Regions from separate parts of the Bradyrhizobium sp. CCBAU 45389 genome, predicted to be linked through region 1. Evidence: predicted binding sites of a transcription regulator. Region 1 holds the regulator's gene; each other region holds the start of a gene.
The links. Region 1 encodes LexA, which represses DNA repair genes until DNA is damaged. Its sites were predicted from a motif close to TGTTCNNNNTGTGTTCNG; they were not measured.

Region 1 (5,325 bases):
CGCGGCGACGACGCCTTCGTCACCGATGTCGTCAGCCGCGCCGAGAAGAACGCCTACGCCGCCTTCTGCCTGACCGTGGACACCGCCCATTACAGCCGTCGCGAACGTGACATCGCCAAGCGCTATGTTCGCGAGAGCCGCCTGCGCGCCACCGGCGGCGACTACCAGAAGGGACTGGAGTGGCGGACCGTGAAGATGATCAAGGATAAGTTCAAGATCCCTCTGATCCTCAAGGGCATCGCCACCGCCGAGGATGCCTTGATCGCGCTCGATCACGGCGTCGAGTGGATCTACGTTTCCAACCATGGCGGCCGCCAGCTCGATCACGGCCGCGGCGCCATGCATGTGCTGCCTGAAATCGTCGACGCCGTGAAAGGCCGCGCCAAGATCATGGTCGATGGCGGCTTCTGCCGCGGCACCGACATCGTCAAGGCGATTGCGGCAGGCGCCGACCTCGTCGGCATCGGCCGGCTGCAATGCTGGGCGCTGGCGGCGGCCGGCGAAGCCGGCGTGACGCGAATGCTGGAGCTGCTGGAAGACGAAGTGCTGCGCTGCCTCGGACTCTTGGGCGCTACCTCGTTTGCCGAGGTTGGCAAGTCCTGCCTGCACCCGGCAACCGCGACCAACGCGCCGAGCGTGTTCAGCGCGTTCCCGCTGTTCGATCATGACCCGTACCGATATTGAGTGAAAGGACACAAGTGACCTCGCTCTCTCCCGGCAGCGCCGATGCGCTTCTGTTCGATCTCGGGCGCGTGGTGCTCGACATCGATTTCTCGAAGGCAATCGCCTGCTGGGCGGGACATGCCGGCTGCCGGCCCGAAGCCATCGTCGCGCGATATGTGCGCGACAGCGAAGCCTACCGGCTGCACGAGGTCGGCAAGATCAGCGACGAGGACTATTTCGCCTCGCTTCGCTCATCGCTCGGGATCGCGATTTCCGATGCGCAGTTCCTGGAGGGCTGGAACGCGATCTTCGCCGGCGAGATGCCTGACATCGCCGAGCTGTTGCCGCGTGCGGCCAAGCAGATGCCGGTCTACGCCTTCTCCAACACCAATCGGCCGCATGTCGACTACTTCTCGAAGGAATATGCCGGCCTGCTCGGCCATTTCCGCGAGCTCTACCTGTCGTCCAGCATCGGCCTGCGCAAGCCGGATGCGGAAGCCTTCGATCACGTGGTGGCGGCGATGGGCGTGCCGGCAAGCCGCATCGTCTTCTTCGACGACCTCGCAGAAAACATCGAAGGAGCCCGGGCGCGCGGATTGACCGCGGTGCATGTGACCTCGCCCCGTGACGTCGGCGATGCGCTGAAGAAGCTCGGGATTTGAACGGATCCGCCTCCTGGCGGACGCGGTTCCAGGAACCGGTTTTTGCCCAAAATGAGGAACCAAATCACTTTGTGCATTTTTGTACGGAGTTCCGGGAACGAAATCGGCCCTTCCGGACTCTTGAGTCCGTTGGGACTTCTGCATTGGACCGATCGACGTGCTGGGCAAATCCTACCTCACCAAGCAAGCCTCTCTGCTGCTCGAGTTCGCAAGAATCACTTCGGACTCCGACCTATCCGCCAAGCTGATCAGGAAGGCCGCCGACCTGAAATCCCAGGCCGACCCGCTGCCCGACAAGGACCAGGGTCCCAAAGCGCCGGACGTCAGTCCGGACGAACCGGCCAGGAGTTGACCGATGCTGGCCGTGGCGCTCGTTCTTCTCGTGCTTGCCATGGCCGTCCTTGTGCCGGTCTGCCTCGCCTTCCGGATCATGCCGCGGAGGATTTGACGTCCATCTTTCAGGACAGAGCGGACAACGCAGGCTGAATCATCCCGCACCTCCGCTGTTTTGCCTCTGCGCCCGCACTCGGCTAGAACTCTGGCCGCCGATTTGCCGAACGTGCGCAGCAGGAGTTTTCAGCCGTGGCCTTGATGCCGGTTTCTGACGCGCTTGCCGCGGTGCTCGCCGGCGCGGAGCCGCTGCCTGAGGAAACGATCCCCCTCGACCAAGCCTTCCATCGCGTGCTCGCGCGCGACGTCGCGGCGCGGCGCACGCAGCCGCCGGAGGCGATGTCGGCGATGGACGGCTATGCCGTGCGTGCGGCCGATGCGGCGACGATCGATTCCCAGCTGACGGTCATTGGCGAGGTTGCGGCCGGACGGCCATTTGCCGGGTCGGTCGGCGCCGGCGAAGCAGTCCGGATCTTCACCGGCGGCGTCGTTCCCGCCGGCGCAGACGCGGTCGTGATCCAGGAGGACACGGCCGCGGACGGCAAGCGCATCACGATCAAGGAAGCAGCGATTCCCGGACGGCATATCCGGCGCGCCGGGATCGACTTCGCCGAGGGCGACGTGCTGCTGCGCAAGGGAACCCGGCTCACCGAACGCGATCTCGCTCTCGCCGCCGGGATGAATCACCCGCATTTACCCGTCCAACGCCGTCCAAAGGTCGCGGTCCTCGCCACCGGCGACGAGCTGGTGATGCCGGGCGCAATGCCCGGCCCCGGTCAGATCGTCTACTCCAACGGCTATGCCCTGCACGCGCTCGCCCGCCAGGAGGGCGCCGATACCGTCGACCTCGGCGTGGCCGCCGATACGCTGGAGGCCACCGCCACCGGGATACGCCGGGCCCGCGAGAGCGGCGCCGACATCCTGGTCACGAGCGGCGGCGCCTCGGTCGGCGACCACGACCTGGTCCAGCAGGCGCTCAAGGCCGAGGGCATCGCGATGTCGTTCTGGAAGATCGCGATGCGGCCGGGCAAGCCGATGATGCACGGCCGGCTCGGCGCGATGCGCGTCATCGGCCTGCCCGGCAATCCCGTGTCGTCCTACGTCTGCGCTTTCCTGTTCATGGTGCCGTTGATTCGCGCGCTGTCGGGCCGCGCCGTGATTCACCATCGGCGCGAGCGCGCCGTGCTCGGCCGCGACCTCGGCGCAAACGATGTCCGCGAGGACTATCTGCGCGCACGGCTGGAGCGGCGCGACGACGGCACGCTGATCGCCCTTCCCGTCGATCACCAGGATTCTTCGCTGCTTGCGAATCTCGCTGCGGCACAGGCACTTCTCGTGCGCGCACCGTTCGCGCCGAAGGCCGAAGCCGGCTCGCCATGCGAGGTGCTGCCTCTGCCCGTCTGAGCGCCGTCACCACACGCGTTCCGCGAACTTTGTCGCGTTCACGGTAAATTAAGCAGTTGCGGAACATGTATCGAACATATAGTGTCCGTTCATGATTTGTTTCGAGCATGCAGCGGCTTATCGCTGAACTGAGCGTCTCGGAATCGAACGACATCAACCGGGGGATTTTGGTCGAGATGTTAACGCGCAAACAATACGAGCTCCTGCGGTTCATCAGCGAGCGACTGAAGGAAAGCGGCGTGCCGCCTTCCTTCGACGAGATGAAGGACGCGCTCGATCTGCGGTCGAAATCGGGCATCCATCGCCTGATCACCGCGCTCGAGGAGCGCGGCTTCATCCGCCGCCTGCCCAACCGCGCCCGCGCGATCGAGGTCATCAAGCTGCCCGAGCTTCAGGCGGCCGCCGGCAACCGTCGCGGCTTCACGCCGAGCGTCATCGAAGGCAATCTCGGCAAGGTGCGCACGACCTCCAGCCCGCCCGCCGACGAGGGTGAGCGTCCGGTCGCCGTGCCTGTCATGGGCCGTATCGCGGCCGGCACGCCCATCGAGGCGCTGCAGACCCGCAGCCACACCATCAGCGTGCCGCCTGACATGCTCGGCTCGGGCGAGCACTACGCGCTCGAAGTGCGCGGCGATTCGATGGTGGAAGCCGGCATCCTCGACGGCGACATGGCGCTGATCCAGCGCAACGAGAGCGCCGACACCGGCGACATCGTGGTGGCGCTGATCGACGACGAGGAAGCGACGCTGAAGCGCTTCCGCCGCCGCGGCGCCTCGATCGCGCTCGAGCCCGCCAACGCCGCCTATGAGGTCCGCATCCTGCCGCCCAACCGGGTGAAGATTCAGGGCAAGCTGATCGGCCTGTACCGGAAGTACTGAGCTGACCTCGCGATCGTTCGACACGCGTTGGAGCGGACGATTGTCCGCTCCGGCTGGATAGTCTTTCTGGTTCTGCACAGATTATCCGGCCACCTCTCCCGCGCTAGATCCTCGGCACGCCGCACGAAGCACTCATCGCTTCGCAGGCCTTGTGAGAAACCGAGGAGACAACCATGCGCAAGATCGTCTTGAGCATCGTCACGATGGCGCTGATCGCAACGTCAGTGTCACAGGCCGTCGCCGCACAGTCGCATCATGTCCGCAAGGCGACGCCGCCGACGACGAGCGAGCAATTCCGCAACGCACGCGGAGCCATTGCAGCGCCGTCGCAACCCGCCTGGCCGTATTCAGGCTGGTCGGCACCTGCTGGCCGCTGACGACGAAGCATGCCGAATGCACGGGAGCAGGCTTTGTTCCTCGTGCATCTGAAAAAGATATTGTGATGGCGGCCTGCGGACCCAAAGCCGCAGATTTGCCCACAACCAAGCAGACCGTTGTATGCTTCCACTCTGATAGAGGCCTGTGCCTCGACAGGAGGCGCGGGTCGCTATCTTCGAATGAGGAGCACCCCGATGTGTGACTACAGCCTGCACGCCGTCGCGACGCGTCCCGCCGAAGTCGGCGAGACGATCGTCACGACAACCTTCCGCGGCACCTCGACACGCGGCTTCGCCTCCGAAGCCGACATGTCGGTCGCGGTATGCCTGCTGCCGGGAACGGAGCTCGCCTTCGCCGACAATGTCCGCTACGACAATCGCTGGATCTGGACGCGCACCATCAACTCGCGCGTCGGCAAGTTCGGCAAGATCGATCCGCACATTCCGGATCGCCATCACGATGCGATCGAATTCCCCGACGGCAAATACGTGCTGGTGACTCAGCTCGTGGAAGGCCAGCGCGCAACCGTGCTGCAATTGCCGGTGACCCAGCCACTCGGCGAGCGCGAGCACAAGCCGCAGATCACCGCCGACAGGCCGACGATCACACGCCTGCCGATTGGCTGACCTAGCTGCCCCCCGGCTCGCGGGTCGGGGCCAAGATTGAAATCGCCATCGCCGGCCGCGGCCGGCGAGATGGTGAGGTTTGCATCTTCGAAAATACCTTCGCCGGCTCGCCCGCCGCTGTTCTCCGTCGCACGAAGTTTGCGCTGCCCTGCCTGAATTTTGAACGTCCGTTCTGCAGGCAAATGGCCGATGCTGCCAGGAGGCTTGAGGCAGCGGGCACGTTCGATGAAGACCTTCATTCGCGTCGTTGAACTCTGGGTGCCCGACCGGACGCGCATGCGGCTGGAATTCGGCGGCGGCCTCTACGGCGAAGGGTTGTCCGCG
Region 2 (5,325 bases), on a different contig from region 1:
GGTCCGACGATCAACGAAACGCTCAGTCAAGCGTTCATGGAGCGCATCCGATAATTTATTTTCGACCTCCCGCGTGATCCCCTGCCAGCGTTCGGGGTCTTTCAGCCAGTCCGGGCGGTTGGCGACGAAGGTCCAGGTGCGGATCTGCGCGATCCGGGCCGACAGCGTGTCGATATCGCCGTCGATGCGGTCGGCCTGGTCGACCTGGGCCGCGAACCAGGAATCGGGGATGCAGCCCTTCTGCATCAGGAAGCCGTACAGCGTGGTCACCAGCTCAGCATGGGCGGCCGGCGACAGTTTCCGGTAATCGGGGACCTGGCAGGCCTCCCAGAGCCGCTCCACCGCGGCCTTGCCATGCGCGATATCGCGCACCTCGACGTCGCGGGCGGCATGATCCAGCACGCGCATGTCCTCGGCGATCGGCGCGCGCGTCAGCGCCTCATGCCCGGGAGCCAGGTTCAGCGACACCTGGAGTGCGCCGAGCGAGGAGAAATCCAGCTTCGCGTTGCGCCATTGCAGCATCTTCACGGCGTCGAAGGTGTGGTTCTGGAGCGCATTGACGAGCTCGGGCTCGAACGGCGCGCAGCGGCCCGTGGTGCCGAAGGTGCCGTTGCGCGTGGCACGGCCGGCGCGGCCGGCGATCTGCGCGAATTCGGACGGCGTCAGGCGGCGGAACTGGTAGCCGTCGAACTTACGGTCGGAGGCAAACGCGACGTGGTCGACGTCGAGATTGAGGCCCATGCCGACGGCATCGGTGGCAACGAGATAATCGACGTCGCCGTTCTGGAACATCGCCACTTGCGCATTGCGCGTGCGCGGCGACAGCGAGCCGAGCACAACGGCGGCACCGCCATGCTGGCGGCGGATCAGCTCGGCGATGGCATAGACCTCGTCGGCCGAGAACGCGACGATGGCGGTGCGGCGCGGCTGGCGCGTGATCTTGCGATCGCCGGCGAATTCGAGGGTGGACAGGCGCGGCCGCGTGATCATGGACACGCCGGGCAGCAGGCGCTCGATGATCGGGCGCATGGTCGCAGCGCCCAGCAGCAGCGTCTCGTCGCGGCCGCGGCGGTTGAGGATGCGGTCGGTGAAGACGTGGCCGCGCTCGAGGTCGGAGGCGATCTGGACCTCGTCGACGGCCAGGAAGGAGACATCGAGGTCGCGCGGCATCGCCTCGACCGTGGAGACCCAGTAGCGCGGGTTCTTCGGCTTGATCTTCTCTTCGCCCGTCACCAGCGCGACGCTCTCCACGCCCGCGCGATCGGCGATCTTGTTGTAGACCTCGCGCGCGAGCAGCCGCAGCGGCAGGCCGATCACGCCCGAAGGATGCGCCAGCATCCGCTCGATGGCGAGATGGGTCTTGCCGGTGTTGGTCGGCCCGAGCACCGCAGTGACGCCCGCGCCGGGTGCGCGCTCGGAGGCGAAGGGGGAGGGAGAGAAGGCCATGTCTGGGGGATTAGGTAGTGCCGATTTGGGCGAATGTCAGTGCTGTTTGGGGCGGTGAGGCGACCGGGGTGCCGACCATGTCTCCGAACGCGGAGCGGCGGCCGCCCCCACTGCTGTCATCGCCCGGCTTGACCGGGCGATCCAGTACGCCGAGGCGGTCGTGACGGAACCGAGAAGCCGCGGCGTACTGGATGCCCCGGTCAAGCCGGGGCATGACAGCGGAGCGTGTAGGAGCCGCTCCCCAAACCTCGCGCAACTGTTTCACTTTGCGACGCTTTTTCCGTTCTCTTTAAGCTTCGGAACGACTCTAGAACGAATCGCGGCCGAATCGCTGACTCCCGCCAGAGTCCTGTTCCGTTCACGCAACATGTCGCGGGACTCGTCTTAAGCGCGCACTAGATGGAGTTTTGTCCTGCCGCACAAGCGACGTTTCGATGGCGGGTTCCTTAAAATTGGGGACGGCGCGGAGTCGAATCAGAATCGGGGAGGAGTCAAATGGATTCCCGGATCAGGGCGACAAAACAAAAACTGCGAAAACAACCCCATGCACAGTAGAGACGGGTGAGTGGCGGTCGGTGGGCTGGAAGCCCGTAAGGCATTGAAGCAGCTCGCTTTCTTACCCTCCCCTGGAGGGGGAGGGTCGGCGCACGTTGAGCGCAGCGAAATGCGGCGCGGGGTGGGGTGATCCCTCCACACGGGGACCGTTCGAGGGGAGAGATCACCCCACCCCGCTCGCGCTTTGCGCGATCGACCCTCCCCCTCCAGGGGAGGGTAAGATCACTGCGTCTTCGCCACGCGCGGCGGCTGGGGCGACGTGACGAAGCTCGTCGCTTCCAGCATTGCCGGCCCCAGCGGCGTCGGCACTTTCAGCCAGAATGGAACCAGGATGCGCGTGCCGGCCACCGGGGCGAACGCGATCTCGATGTTGCGCTGGGCGGCGAGGTATTTGATCACGGGGCGATCGGGGATGTAGCCGGCGACGGGCACGAAATAGAGCGCGCAGACCACGACCGGGCCACGATACCCCTTCTCCGCCTTCACCGTCTCCATGCGCTTGAAATCGAGTTTCAAGTCGTAGCGCATGCGGCCGTCGAACACGGGCGCTGCGTTGTGGCAGGCCTCCGGCGTCACAGGGTCGCCGGTGCCGGGCACGCGCAGCAGCGAGGCCGTCATCGGGTCCCAGACGCCGCGGCGATGCGCATCGGTGACGACGATACGGTCCGGATCGACCGGCGGCTCCGGCACGATGCCGAACTCCTTCACATTGCCCTTGTCGAGGGTGATGTGGATCTCTTCGGTCTTCTTCTGGGTGGTGGTGGAGGCCTGGTAGCCGGTCGCAACCAGCGCGCCGTTGACGACGCGGCCCTGGCTGGCGCCCGTGCCGGACCCGCCCGTGAACGACTTCAACAGCCCCGTGGTGCCGCCCGAGGCCGCGGCCGCGAACACGTCGTCCTGGATGTCGATGTTCCAGGCGCCCTTGCCGACGGGAATGCCTGACAGCGTCGCCTCATATTGCGCCTCGAGCTTGCCCTGCGCGGCCGCAGGTCTCGCCCCCCACGCCAGGACGAGCCCGCAAAGGGCCGCGAAGGCCAGCCGGCCGGCTGCACGCAGCCGGGGCAGGTAAGGGGTCAGGGTCTTCACGAAGCCATCCAATGGGGCCGTCAGGCCTTGTTAGTTAAGCCAAAAATCGCGGCAAGCAATCGGTCCGGGTGCAAAACACCGGGAACTCCACCGGATATCTCGGTCGCGAATGCGCCCTTTATGTGATGGTAAGGCGTTTCAATCATTGCCGTTTTAGTGATCGGGGTGTGACGCTGGGGCGCACCTCTCCCCGCTACCTCCGCTGTCATGCCCCGGCTTGACCGGGGCATCCAGTACGCCGCGCCCCCTCTGTTCCAGCCGTGCCGCTGATGGTACCTGCTCTGCCGCGCAAGATCCCGGGTTCGGGCGCCTCCGCCCGCCCCGGGACGACGGCCAGAAAACGGGCCGTCGCCTTGACTACCCGCCCCTTCCCCCCTATACGTCCGCCCGCTCCCTGCAAGGACAGAGAATTTGCCCCTGTGGCGCCCCGAATGGCGGCCGCAACTCGTTTGGGGCTCGAACAAGGATTTGTGACATGTCTCGCCGCTGCGAACTGACGGCCAAGGGCCCCCTCGTCGGCCACAAGGTCAGCCACTCCAACATCAAGACCAAGCGCCGCTTCCTGCCGAACCTCGTCAACGTGACGTTCATCTCGGAAGCCCTGGAGCGCAACGTGCGCCTGCGCGTCTCCACCAACGCGGTGAAGAGCGTCGACCACAATGGCGGCCTCGACGCCTTCCTGCTCAAGGCCAACGCCGACGCCCTGTCGCCGCGCGCCCTCGAGCTGAAGCGCGCCATCCAGAAGAAGGTCGGCACCACCGCGCCGGTCAAGAAGGCCAGCTAAGACAATTTACCGTTAGGGCGGGGGCTAAGTCGCGTCGCGTGGCGTAAGCTTAGCCAGTAAGAGTTTTGCGTGACGGCCGGATCGAAAGATCCGGCCGTTTTTGTTTTGGAAATGGCGCCGCCGCACGATTGCAAGGTCGCATTTCCTCTAGCGGGAGGAGAAAGTCTCCTCAATAATCGGCGTCGCGCTTTAGGGACTCTCCGATGCGGAAGCTTCCATGATGTTTGAAGGGCCGCGTACTTATCGCGTTCAGAGAGCCGATCGGGAGCCGCTCCTGCGGTTCATGCGCGAAGCGCTCGAAGCACGAGGATGCCGGATCATCTACGCCTCAGAACCGGATCGCGCCCCCTTTGTGATTGCATTTGAAACGCTCACGGGCGAGCGAATGGGCGTCGTCGCCTACGCCTTTCTTGCAACGCGAACCCCAACAAAGAACCGGCCTGACGATGAAAGGAGCTTCCAAGTAAAATACGGGAGTAAGCTGGAAAACAATCTGCATGAAATCTACCAAGATCCGCTCGGTCTCCTCACAACCGTATTCTTGGGAATTTCACCCGACGAGGGTTTCTTCGTCGCGGTCGATCCCGAGCTGCATAACCCGACCAAATTCTTCATCCGGATCGAATTCAAAGACAGCAACGCGGAGGACATCAAGCGTAACGGTTGGACCACATGGGAGAGGAGCCGCATCAATCGGGAAGATGAGCCGGTCGAGGTGATGACCGGGGGCACAAAAGAGCATTTCCTCGATCTGATCAGGTTCGAGCGAGCGGCCCTCAGGCTCGATCCGGGGAACCGGCAATTGCTTGCGCAGAAACCAGAGCTATTCGCGCAAATCCCTTTGTTGTCCGGAACCAACCTTACCTTGGCAGATGTGCCACAACATCCGCTCGGAACTCGGCTTAGGCCCAGACGAGGTTCTGGATGTTATCGCCAATGCCCAACGCCTGAAGATGGCTGTTCGTGGCTGGGTGGCTGAGCGACATCTCAAAGAAGTCCTCTCGAACACGCCAGGGATCGCGTTTTGTGAGCCCATAAACAAGGAGGGAGCCGCGGATCTTTACGTCAGGCTGAGTGATGGGCCGCTACTCACCGTTGAATGCAAGAACGTACTGCGGGAGACCGATAGCAAGAACCTACCGCGGCTAGATTTCCAGAGAACGCGTGCTTCGAAGAAGGACCCCTGCTCGCGCTACTATGCCCCCTCTGATTTCCATGTGGTGGCTGCTTGCTTGCACGCTGTGACCGAGAATTGGGAGTTTCGGTACATACTTCCACAAAGTTTGCCGCCGCATCGAAAGTGTGTTGGAAAGCTTTCAAGCAACCTGCGAATCGACAACAATTGGCAATCTGATCCGATACCGATCTTTCAAGCCGCAGCGACCATGAGAGCGCCATGAAGAAGCTCACAGCGATCAGTTTGTATACCGGGGCCGGCGGACTGGATTACGGAT
Region 3 (5,325 bases), on a different contig from region 1:
ATCATGGAAGCCCGATGGTGATGCAGCTTCTTGATGCGGTCCGATTGGAGCGGAATTGGGGTGCGCTCGTGCAGACCGTCTGCATCTGCGTGCAGAAGCCTGCACAAAACTTACCAGCGGCTCTCGCCGACCAGTGCATCCAGCCGCGTCTTCAGCTCGTCGGACGCCCGATAGTACCAGACACCGCCGAGCAGGTCACGAAAACGTTGGTTGATCCGCGCCTCGTGCTCGATGCGGTCGATCGTGCCGGAGCTGATTACGTCCTCGAGAGGCCCCGCGGCCAGCAGTGCCAGCAGCACCGGATTGGACTCGATGTTCAGGATTTCGAGGATGAGGTCGATCATCCCATCGGGATCTTCCTCGCGCAGGTCGCGCTCGAAATCCATGATCGTGAACAGATTGTCATCCTGGTCGCGCTCGGATTTCGAATATTGCTCGACCCATGCGCGGGCAAGCTCGGCAACCGACATGCTGGCGCAATCGAGCGGCTTGCGCGGCGTGCGCTGCGCCAGATGATCGGTCTGCCAGCCCTCGCTGTCGGCAACGCGCGCAATGCGGGGCATCAGCGGGTCGTCGGGATCACCATGCACGCCGCCGAGCAGCCAGCGCAGGCGGCCATTGTGCGCGGCTTCGCGCTCGATCTGTGCGATCACATCCGGGCCGTGCGCATAGAGCAGCGCCAGCAGGAACTTGTCGTTGAGCTGCATCACCGTCGGCTTGTCGGCCTCCGTCTTCAGCACTTCCAGCACGAGATCGAGCGCAGCCTGCGGCAGGCGATGCGGCAGATGGTCGAAATAGAGTTTGATGGCCCAGATGCTGCCGGCCTGGTCGCGCCGGCTGACGCGCTGGAGCGCGCACCACATCGACGCCAGCTCACTGACCGGCAGGGAATCGAGGAATGCCTCGGTCCTGTCGGGCGTGCGCAGCTCAGGCGCCGCCGCGACGGTCTCGAGCAATCCGGTCTTGTCCGCTGGCGCCATTCCTTCCCACTCCGATCCAACAGCGGCGATGCCGTTCGCCGCGCGTTCGGATTAGTGATCGAATGAAACCGGCGGGTTCATCGGCTGCGGCGATCAGTCGTCGCTCTCGTCTGTCCCGAACAGGCCGAACTGCGCCGCATCGCGATTGGGCTCGGCGAGGCCGAGATGGCGGAAGGCATGCGAGGTGAGGAGCCGGCCGCGCGGAGTGCGCTGGAGATAGCCGCACTGGATCAGATAGGGCTCGATGATGTCCTCGATCGCATCGCGCGGCTCGGAGAGCGCCGCGGCCATGGTCTCGACACCGACCGGGCCGCCGCCATAGTTGAGAGCGATAGTCGAGAGATAGCGGCGGTCCATGGCATCGAGACCCGCGGCGTCGACCTCGAGCGCGCTCAGCGCGTGATCGGCGATCTTGCGATCGATCGTGTCGGCATTCGCCGCCGAGGCAAAATCGCGCACGCGGCGCAGCAGGCGCCCGGCGATGCGCGGCGTGCCGCGGGCGCGGCGCGCGATCTCGTTGGCGCCATCCGCGCTCATGCCGACATTGAGCACGCGCGCGCCGCGGCTGACGATGCTCTCGAGCTCCTCGATGGTGTAGAAGTTGAGCCGCACCGGAATGCCGAAGCGGTCGCGCAAGGGATTGGTGAGCAGGCCTGCACGCGTGGTGGCGCCGACGAGGGTGAATTTCGACAGCTCGATCTTGACCGAGCGCGCCGCCGGGCCTTCGCCGATGATGAGGTCGAGCTGGAAGTCCTCCATCGCGGGATAGAGCACCTCTTCCACTGCCGGGCTGAGGCGATGGATCTCGTCGATGAAGAGCACGTCGCGCTCTTCGAGATTGGTGAGGAGCGCTGCGAGATCGCCGGCCTTGGCGATCACAGGACCCGAGGTGGCACGAAAGCCGACGCCGAGTTCTTTCGCCACGATCTGCGCCAGCGTGGTCTTGCCGAGGCCGGGGGGACCGACGAACAGCACGTGGTCCAGCGCCTCGCCGCGCTTGCGCGCCGCCTCGATGAAGATCGAGAGGTTCTTGCGCGCCTGCTGCTGGCCGACGAAATCGGACAGCGATTGCGGACGCAGCGCGGTGTCGCCGACATCGTCGCTGCGGCGCTCGGGCGACACCATGCGGTTGGCCTTGGGATCGCTCACTTCGCCAGCTCCTTCAGGCCGAGGCGAATGAGCTGCGCCGTTTCGGCGCCTTCACCCGCACTGCGCGAGGCCGATGCAATCGCAGCGGCGGCCTGCGGCTGGCCGTAGCCGAGATTGACCAGTGCGGAGATCGCGTCCGCCACCGGGCGCGGCGCGCGCTGGTCGTCGACGGCGCCGGCGAGATGCACGACGGCCGGATCGACATTGGCGAAGGCCGGTGCCTTGTCCTTCAATTCGGTGACGATGCGCTCGGCGACCTTGGGACCAACCCCGGGCGTGCGCGACACTGCGGCCTTGTCGCGTAGCGCAATGGCGTTGGCGAGATCGGAAGGCTGCAGCGTGCCGAGCACCGCGAGCGCGACCTTGGCACCGACGCCCTGCACGGTCTGGAGCAGGCGAAACCATTCGCGCTCCTGATCGGTGCGGAAGCCGAACAGTTTTATTTGATCCTCGCGGACATAGGTCTCGATCGACAGCACGGCGGCTTCGCCGGGCGAAGGCAGGTGCTGCAAGGTGCGTGACGAGCAATGCACCTGATAGCCGACGCCGCCGACGTCGAGGATGACGAAATCCTCGCCGTAGGTGTCGATCAGGCCCTTGAGCTTGCCGATCATAACCCCGCCACCTTCAGCCTGAGCGCCGTGCTCTGGCGGTGATGGGCGTGGGTGATGGCGATGGCGAGCGCGTCGGCAGCATCCGCGGACGGCGGCTCGGCTTTCGGCAGCAATATCTTCAGCATCATCGCGATCTGTTGCTTGTCGGCGTGGCCGGCACCGACCACCGTCTTCTTGACCTGGTTCGGCGCATATTCGGCAACCGCAATGCCGAACATTGCAGGCGCCAGCATGGCGACGCCGCGGGCCTGGCCGAGCTTCAGCGTCGCAACGCCGTCCTTGTTCACAAAGGTCTGCTCGACCGCGGCTTCCATCGGCTGGTGGCTGGACAGGACCGAAGCGAGCCCCTCGTGGATCGCGAGCAGCCTGCTCGACAGCGGCAGATCGTCCGGCGGCTCCACTGAGCCGCAGGCGACGTAGATCAGGCGATTGCCCTCAGCCTCGATCACGCCCCAACCGGTGCGGCGCAGGCCGGGGTCGATGCCGATGATGCGAACGGGGCCACGAATCGGGAGCGCAGTCATGGGCCAGTGATAGCGGCTGGCCGCGGCGGGGGAAACAGAAACAGAACGGAAGTAACAGGGGAAGTGGGAGCTACCCACCACAGGTACGCCGTCATACCCCGCGAAGGCGGGGTATCCAGTACGCCGCAGCTTATCCGTATTTCCTCTGGCGTCTCTGGAATACTGGGTCGCCCGGTCAAGCCGGGCGACGACAGCGGAATTCGGAACTGACTGTCAGCCGCCCATCTTCGCAACAAGCGCGTCCGACACCTCGAAATTGGCGTAGACGTTCTGGACGTCGTCGTGCTCGTTGAGCAGGTCCATCAGCTTCAAGAGCTTCTCGCCGGTCTCGTCGTCGACCGCCACCGTGTTCTGCGGCTTCCAGATCAGCGCGGCCTTGCGCGGCTCGCCGAACTTGGCTTCCAGCGCCTTGGCGACGTCGCGATAGCTTTCGGTCGAGGCGTAGATCTCGTGGCCGCCTTCGCCGGAGACGACGTCGTCGGCGCCGGCCTCGATCGCGGCATCGAGCACCGCATCGTCATCGGCGACGCTGCGGTCGTATTCGATGATGCCGGTGCGGTCGAACATGAAGGAGACCGAGCCGGTTTCGCCGAGATTGCCGCCGGATTTGGTGAAGAAGGAGCGGATGTCGGAGGCGGCGCGGTTGCGGTTGTCGGTCAGCGCCTCGACGATGACGGCGACGCCGCCGGGGCCATAGCCCTCGTAGCGGATCTCGTCATAGTTCTCGCCGTCGCTGCCGAGCGCCTTCTTGATGGCGCGTTCGATATTGTCCTTCGGCATGTTCTCCTGGCGCGCGGCGATCACGGCGGCGCGCAGGCGGGGGTTCATGGCGGGGTCGGGCGTGCCGAGCTTGGCCGCGACGGTGATTTCCCGCGCCAGCTTGCCGAACAGTTTCGACTTCTGCGCATCCTGCCGCCCCTTGCGGTGCATGATGTTCTTGAATTGGGAATGTCCGGCCATGCGTGGTCTCTTGTGGAATAGTCAGCCAAAGGTGAGCGTGGGAAGCGCGGCCTTATAGGCCGCCAACCCACCGGAATCAAAGGGCCGTGAGGCTTCAAGGTAGCACTGTAGAGATAGCCACCCCAACGGTCCGTGCCCAGATGTCGGGCATTGTTAACCCTGATTTCATTCCGGACTGCGAAAATACCGTCCGCCCGCCCCCCGACAAGAGAGACCTGATGGCATTCGGATTGTTTCGGAAGCGTCTGCCTGATGCGGCTGCGCCGGCGGCCACCCCGCAGACTGCGCGGCCGGCGGCCATGTCCGAGCCCGGCCCGGCCCATGAGGGCGATTCGGCCAGGGAAATCCTGGAACTGCTGGAACTCGAGCTCGGGGCCATGATCCGCCAGCTCGAGCGCGCCGCCAATTCGGTGGCCGGCGGCGCCGAAGCGACCGCCGCGACACTTTCCGCCATTCGCGACCGCACCGACGCCCTGACCGGCCGCACCAACGCCGCCCAATCGACCGCATCGACCTTCGCCCATGCCGCCGACAAGTTCACCCAGTCCGCGCAAGGCATCGGGGCGCAGGTCCGGGAGGCCGGCAAGCTCGCCGACGAGGCCAGCGCCGCAGCGCAAGAGGCGCGCGCCAATGTCGACCGCCTGCGCGAGTCCTCCGCCGCCATCGGCAACGTTGTCAACCTGATCGCGCAGATTGCGCGGCAGACCACGCTGCTCGCGCTCAACTCGACCATCGAGGCCGCGCGCGCGGGCGCCGCGGGCAAGGGATTTGCGGTGGTCGCGACCGAAGTGAAGGCGCTCGCGGTGCAGACGCAAGGCGCGACGGAAGAGATCACAAAAAAGATCGACGCCCTGCAGCGCGATGCCGCCGGCTCGGCGGAGGCCGTGCACCGCATCTCGCAGGCGATCGAGGCGATCCGCCCGGTGTTCGAGACCGTCAATGGCGCGGTGGCCGAGCAGAACGCCACCACGAGCGAAGTCTCGGGCAATGCCGCGAGCGCCTCGGACTTCATCATCTCGGTCGGCGAAAGCGCGGCCGAGATCGACGCCGCGACCAAGGCGGCCGAGACCCATGGCGAGAGCGTCGCCAGCGCCGGCA
Region 4 (5,325 bases), on a different contig from region 1:
TCCTGCATCGACAGCCATTGCGGCGCCGGCTGCTTGCCGGCGACGATCACGTTGATGCGGTTGTAGGTGCGCAGGCAATGGTCGGCGATCCACAGCAGCGTATTGGCATCCGGCGGGAAGTAGATGCGGACGATGTCGGCCTTCTTGTTGGCGACGAGATCGACGAAGCCGGGATCCTGGTGGCTGAAGCCGTTGTGATCCTGGCGCCAGACATGCGAGGTCAAGAGGTAGTTCAGCGAGGCGATCGGCCGCCGCCACGGCAGATGCCGCGTCACCTTCAGCCATTTGGCGTGCTGGTTGAACATGGAATCGACGATGTGGATGAAGGCTTCGTAGCAGGAGAAGAAGCCGTGGCGTCCGGTGAGCAGGTAGCCCTCGAGCCAGCCCTGGCAGAGATGCTCGCTCAACACCTCCATCACGCGGCCGTCCTGGGCGAGATGCACGTCGTAAGGCTGCGTCGGCTCCATCCAGACGCGTTCGGTCGTCTCGAACACGGCGTCGAGCCGGTTTGACGCGGTCTCATCCGGACCCATGATGCGGAAGTTGCGCTCTTGCGCGTTCAGGCGGATGACGTCGCGCAGGAATTTGCCGAGCTCGCGCGTCGCTTCGCCCGTAACGCCGCCAGGCTGCGGCACGTCCACGGCGAAGCTGCGGAAGTCCGGCAGCTTCAGCTCCTTCTTGAGCAAACCGCCATTGGCATGCGGATTGGCGCCCATGCGGCGGCTGCCTTCAGGGGCGAGCGCCTGCAACTCGGGAATGAGCGCGCCGCTCGCGTCGAACAGTTTTTCCGGCTCGTAGCTGCGCATCCAGTCTTCGAGGATCTTCAGATGCGCCGGGTTCTCGCGGCAGCTTGCAACCGGCACCTGATGCGCGCGCCAGAAATCTTCGACCTTCTTGCCGTCGACCTCCTTCGGTCCGGTCCAGCCCTTCGGGCTGCGCAGCACGATCATCGGCCAGCGCGGCCGCTCGACCGTCTTGCGCCCGTCGCGGGCGTGTTGCTGGATCGAGCGGATGCTGGCGAATGCGACGTCGAGCGCGTCCGCCATGGTCTGGTGCATCAACTTGGGATCGTCACCCTCGACGAACAGCGGCTCGTGGCCGAGGCCGCGGAAGAGATCGCGGATCTCGCTGTCAGGCATCCGTCCGAGCACGGTCGGGCCCGCGATCTTGTAGCCGTTGAGATGCAGGATCGGCAGCACCGCGCCGTCATGGGCCGGGCTCAGGAATTTGTTGGAGTGCCAGGACGCCGCGAGCGGACCGGTCTCGGCTTCACCGTCGCCGACGACGCAGGCGACGATCAGATCGGGATTGTCGAACGCCGCGCCATAGGCGTGCACCAGTGCATAGCCGAGCTCGCCGCCCTCGTGGATCGAGCCGGGGGTCTCAGGCGCCGCGTGGCTCGGAATGCCGCCGGGGAACGAGAACTGCCTGAACAGCTTGCGCAATCCGTCCGCATTGCGTGCGACATCAGGATAGATCTCGCTGTAGCTGCCTTCGAGATAGGTGTTGGCGACCATGCCCGGCCCGCCATGGCCGGGGCCGCAGACATAGAGGACGTTGAGATCGAGCGCGCGGATGACGCGGTTGAGGTGGGCGTAGATGAAGTTCAAGCCGGGCGTCGTGCCCCAATGTCCGAGCAAACGCGGCTTGATGTGCTCGGGTCGCAAGGGCTCGCGCAGCAGCGGGTTGTCGAGCAGGTAGATCTGCCCGACCGAGAGGTAGTTGGCAGCGCGCCAGTAGCGATCGAGGAGATCGAGGTCGCCGCTCGCGGCGGCGGTTTTTTGTTGGATTGTCATGTTCCTGCCGACCTTCACACAGCGATCGTCATCAACCCGGTTCCGGCGTGATCGATCCGTCGGTCATGAAACGGGATGGCTGCGACGCCGGTGTTGCGAGAGGTCAAAGGCGGGCGCGCGAAGTTTGGGCAGCTCTACTGTGCATGGGGTTGTTTTCGAGTTTTTTGTTTGCGTTCTTGATTTGTTCCTTTTGCGTGCTATCTTGGCTTCATGAGTCCAGCATCTTCTTCTGCTCTCAAGCACCCGCCGGTCACGGCGCCCTCCGAGCCGGCGGGTGCGCCTTCCGACTTTCCTGAGCTGGCGGTCGCCATCGACCGCCAGCGCAGGCGAGGCCGGGGTGCCCAGTCCAATGCCAGCGGCCGCTATGAGGCCGAGGCGCGCGTCGCCTTCGACGACGGTTGGCAGAGCCTCGAGGATTTGCCGCCGTTCAAGACGACGGTGGCGGTCGACACCTCGCGCAAGGTGATCACCCGCAACGACTCTCCCGACATCGGCTTCGACCGATCGATCAATCCCTATCGCGGCTGCGAGCATGGCTGCGTCTATTGTTTCGCGCGGCCGACCCACGCCTATCTCGGCCTGTCGCCGGGGCTCGACTTCGAGTCGAAACTGTTCGTGAAGCCCGAGGCGCCTTCGCTGCTGGAGAAGGAGCTCGCCGCGCCCGGCTACGAGCCGCGGATGATCGCGATCGGCACCAACACCGATCCCTATCAGCCGATCGAGCGCGAGCGCAAAATCATGCGCGGCATTCTCGAGGTGCTGGAGCGCACCGGGCATCCCGTAGGCATCGTCACCAAATCTGCGCTGGTGGTGCGCGACATCGACATTCTCGCGCGGATGGCCAAGCGCAACCTCGCCAAGGTCGCGATCTCCGTGACCTCGCTCGATCCGAAGCTGGCGCGCACCATGGAGCCGCGCGCCTCGACGCCGCCGAAGCGGCTAGAGGCGCTGAAGCAGCTCTCCGAGGCCGGCATTCCCACCACCGTGATGGTGGCGCCGGTGATCCCCGCGCTGAACGATGCCGAGATCGAGCGCATCCTCGATGCCGCCGCCCATGCCGGCGTCAAGGAGGCCTCCTACGTGCTGCTGCGGCTGCCGCTGGAGGTGCGCGATCTCTTCCGCGAATGGCTGATGGCGAACTATCCGGACCGCTACCGCCACGTCTTCACGCTGATCCGCGACATGCGCGGCGGCCGCGACTACGACGCGAAATGGGGCGAGCGGATGAAGGGCACGGGACCGATGGCCTGGACCATCGGCCGCAGATTCGAGATCGCCTGCGACAGGCTGGGGCTCAACAAGCGCCGCTCCAAGCTGACCACGGATCACTTTGCGCGGCCGAAGCGGAACGGCGATCAGCTCAGCCTGTTCTGACCGGGCAGTTCTGATCGGGAAAGTGGAAGAGGCGTCGCATGAGCAAGGAACTCACGGCCCCGATGCCGCGGCTGACCGTCATCACGCTTGGCGTCAGCGACATCCGCGCCAGCATCGCGTTCTATGATGCCCTCGGCTTTTCGCGCCGGCTGAAGGCGACCGGCGAGGCGGTCGCGTTCTACGACACCGGCGGACCGGTGCTCGCCCTGTTTCCCTGGGACCAGCTCGCGGCGGATGCGTCCCTGCCTGATGAGCCGAGGCCGGCGGCCTTCCGCGGCACCACGCTCGCCTGGAACTGCCGCACGCGCGATGAGGTCGATACTGTTCTGGCTTTCGCCGTCAGCAAGGGAGCAAGGCTGCTGAAGGCCGGGTGCGAGACCGATTACGGCGGCTATTGCGGCTATTTTGCCGATCCCGATGGCCATGTCTGGGAAGCCGTGGTGGCGCCCGGCATCGAGGTCGGCGAGGACCGGCGGGTGCATCTGGCCGAGTAGGGTGGCCGATCTGAATAACGGGAATTATCCGGGGTTCCCGGTTGCGCCGGCTGGGTTGCTTGCGCACGATCCCGGCCATGATTCGGGACAAGTCCGCCAGGAAGCCGGCCAAGGGTGCGCCAAAAGAGGATGCTGCGAAGCAGGCCGAGCCTGCCAAGGCAGCCAAAGCCCCCGCCGGCAAGAAAGGCGTCATCGCGATCGCGCCGCCGAGCTTCCGCCGCGAGCGCGCGCTGATCAAGCGCGGCGTCTGGCCGGTCGCCGGCTGCGACGAGGCCGGCCGCGGCCCGCTGGCCGGCCCCGTGGTGGCCGCCGCGGTGATTCTCGATCCCGACCGCATTCCGCGCGGCATCGACGATTCCAAGCGCCTGACCGCCGAGGAGCGCGAAAGACTGTTCGACAAGATCTGCGCCACCGCCCAGGTCTCGGTCGCCGTGGCCTCGCGCGCGCGAATCGATCGCGACAACATCCTGCGCGCCTCGCTGTGGGCGCTGAAGCGCGCCGTGGTGGCATTGCCGCAGCCGCCGCAACATGTCTTCGTCGACGGTCGCGACAGGCTCGATACGGCTTGCGACTGCGAGGCCGTGATCGGCGGCGACGGCATCGTGCTGTCGATCGCGGCGGCCTCGATCGTCGCCAAGGTGACACGCGACCGCCTGATGTGCGCGCTGGCGCAGGACTGCCCCGGCTACGGTTTCGAGCAGCACAAGGGCTACGCAGTCCCCGAGCACCTCGACGCGCTCGACCGCCTCGGCCCCACCGTCCATCACCGCAGCTTCTTCGCCCCCGTCGCCGCCGCCCGCGCCAAGCACATGCCCTGGACCGTCGAGCCGGTGCAGGACCTGTTCGAGGTCGCCGAGGTCGAGGTGCAGGTGGTGGCTGATACGTCGGCCACCCTCTAGGATGTCTCTCTGATCGCGTGCTCTTCGCCTCTCCCCGTAAGAACCGGGAGAGGGAGCAGACCGAAGTTGCCACGACGCGCGACGCCCTTTATCAAAACAGATGCGAGCGAATAGGGCCGGCTGGACGGGTTGGCTGCATCTTTCGGACGTTGCATGCGGTTTACCTCCCTGGTCATCGAGCTCATTCGCGCCCGGCCGCGGCTGATCGTTTGGATCGCCGTGCTGCTGCAGGCTTTGATGTGGCTGTTCGTGGCGCTGGTGTTTTATCGCAGCCCGCCCGGCACGCTCGCGACCCTGCTGGCCTTCGGCAGGGAATACCAGGTCGGCACCGATCTCGGCCCGCCCTTGCCGGTCTGGCTCGCCGACATCGCCTACCGCCTCGCCGGCGGCCACATGTTCGGCGTCTATGTCCTCGCCCAGCTCTGCGAGATCACGACCTTCATCGCGCTCTATCATCTCTCGCGCGCCGTAGTCGGATCTCAGCAAGCGGTGCTTGCCGTGCTCCTGACCATGACGGTGCTGGCCTTCTCCTCGCCCGCGCTTGATTTCGGCCCGCTCGTGCTGGCCCGTCCCCTCTGGGCGCTGCTGCTGCTGCACTCCTGGCAGATCATCGGCCAGCGCCGCGGCAATGCCTGGTTCGCCTGGTCGATCGAGGCCGGCCTGCTGCTGCTGACGACGCCCGCCGCGGTCTTCCTTCTCGCCTTGCTCGTTATCTTTGCGCTCGCGACCGCCGGCGGCCGCCGCACGCTGCTCGCGCTCGAT

Region 2: XH79_RS09495 (helicase-related protein) is a predicted target of LexA. The motif match lies at 1,728-1,745, and genes of this name have one in related genera.
Region 3: ruvC (crossover junction endodeoxyribonuclease RuvC) is a predicted target of LexA. The motif match lies at 3,298-3,315, and genes of this name have one in related genera.
Region 4: XH79_RS08205 (PA0069 family radical SAM protein) is a predicted target of LexA. The motif match lies at 1,968-1,985, and genes of this name have one in related genera.

Annotation. Positions count from the first base shown of each region.
Region 1 covers NZ_LBIY01000010.1:36,132-41,456, reverse strand. The annotation lists gene XH79_RS05720 (alpha-hydroxy acid oxidase) at 1-684, shown strand, start outside; gene XH79_RS05715 (HAD family hydrolase) at 699-1,325, shown strand; gene XH79_RS05710 (hypothetical protein) at 1,483-1,677, shown strand; gene XH79_RS05705 (molybdopterin molybdotransferase MoeA) at 1,908-3,119, shown strand; gene lexA (transcriptional repressor LexA) at 3,296-3,997, shown strand; gene XH79_RS05695 (hypothetical protein) at 4,171-4,374, shown strand; gene XH79_RS05690 (hypothetical protein) at 4,570-5,001, shown strand; gene XH79_RS05685 (GAF domain-containing protein) at 5,227-5,325, shown strand, end outside.
Region 2 covers NZ_LBIY01000075.1:18,397-23,721, forward strand. The annotation lists gene XH79_RS09495 (helicase-related protein) at 1-1,446, opposite strand, end outside; gene XH79_RS09500 (DUF3108 domain-containing protein) at 2,224-3,087, opposite strand; gene rpmB (50S ribosomal protein L28) at 3,563-3,871, shown strand; gene XH79_RS09510 (hypothetical protein) at 4,089-4,850, shown strand; gene XH79_RS09515 (DNA cytosine methyltransferase) at 5,268-5,325, shown strand, end outside.
Region 3 covers NZ_LBIY01000087.1:163,138-168,462, forward strand. The annotation lists gene XH79_RS17675 (metallophosphoesterase) at 1-5, opposite strand, end outside; gene XH79_RS17680 (DUF6869 domain-containing protein) at 111-980, opposite strand; gene ruvB (Holliday junction branch migration DNA helicase RuvB) at 1,074-2,105, opposite strand; gene ruvA (Holliday junction branch migration protein RuvA) at 2,126-2,743, opposite strand; gene ruvC (crossover junction endodeoxyribonuclease RuvC) at 2,740-3,267, opposite strand; gene XH79_RS17700 (YebC/PmpR family DNA-binding transcriptional regulator) at 3,481-4,227, opposite strand; gene XH79_RS17705 (methyl-accepting chemotaxis protein) at 4,446-5,325, shown strand, end outside.
Region 4 covers NZ_LBIY01000070.1:8,484-13,808, forward strand. The annotation lists gene XH79_RS08200 (phosphoketolase family protein) at 1-1,796, opposite strand, end outside; gene XH79_RS08205 (PA0069 family radical SAM protein) at 2,007-3,170, shown strand; gene XH79_RS08210 (VOC family protein) at 3,209-3,664, shown strand; gene XH79_RS08215 (ribonuclease HII) at 3,742-4,563, shown strand; gene XH79_RS08220 (glycosyltransferase family 39 protein) at 4,717-5,325, shown strand, end outside.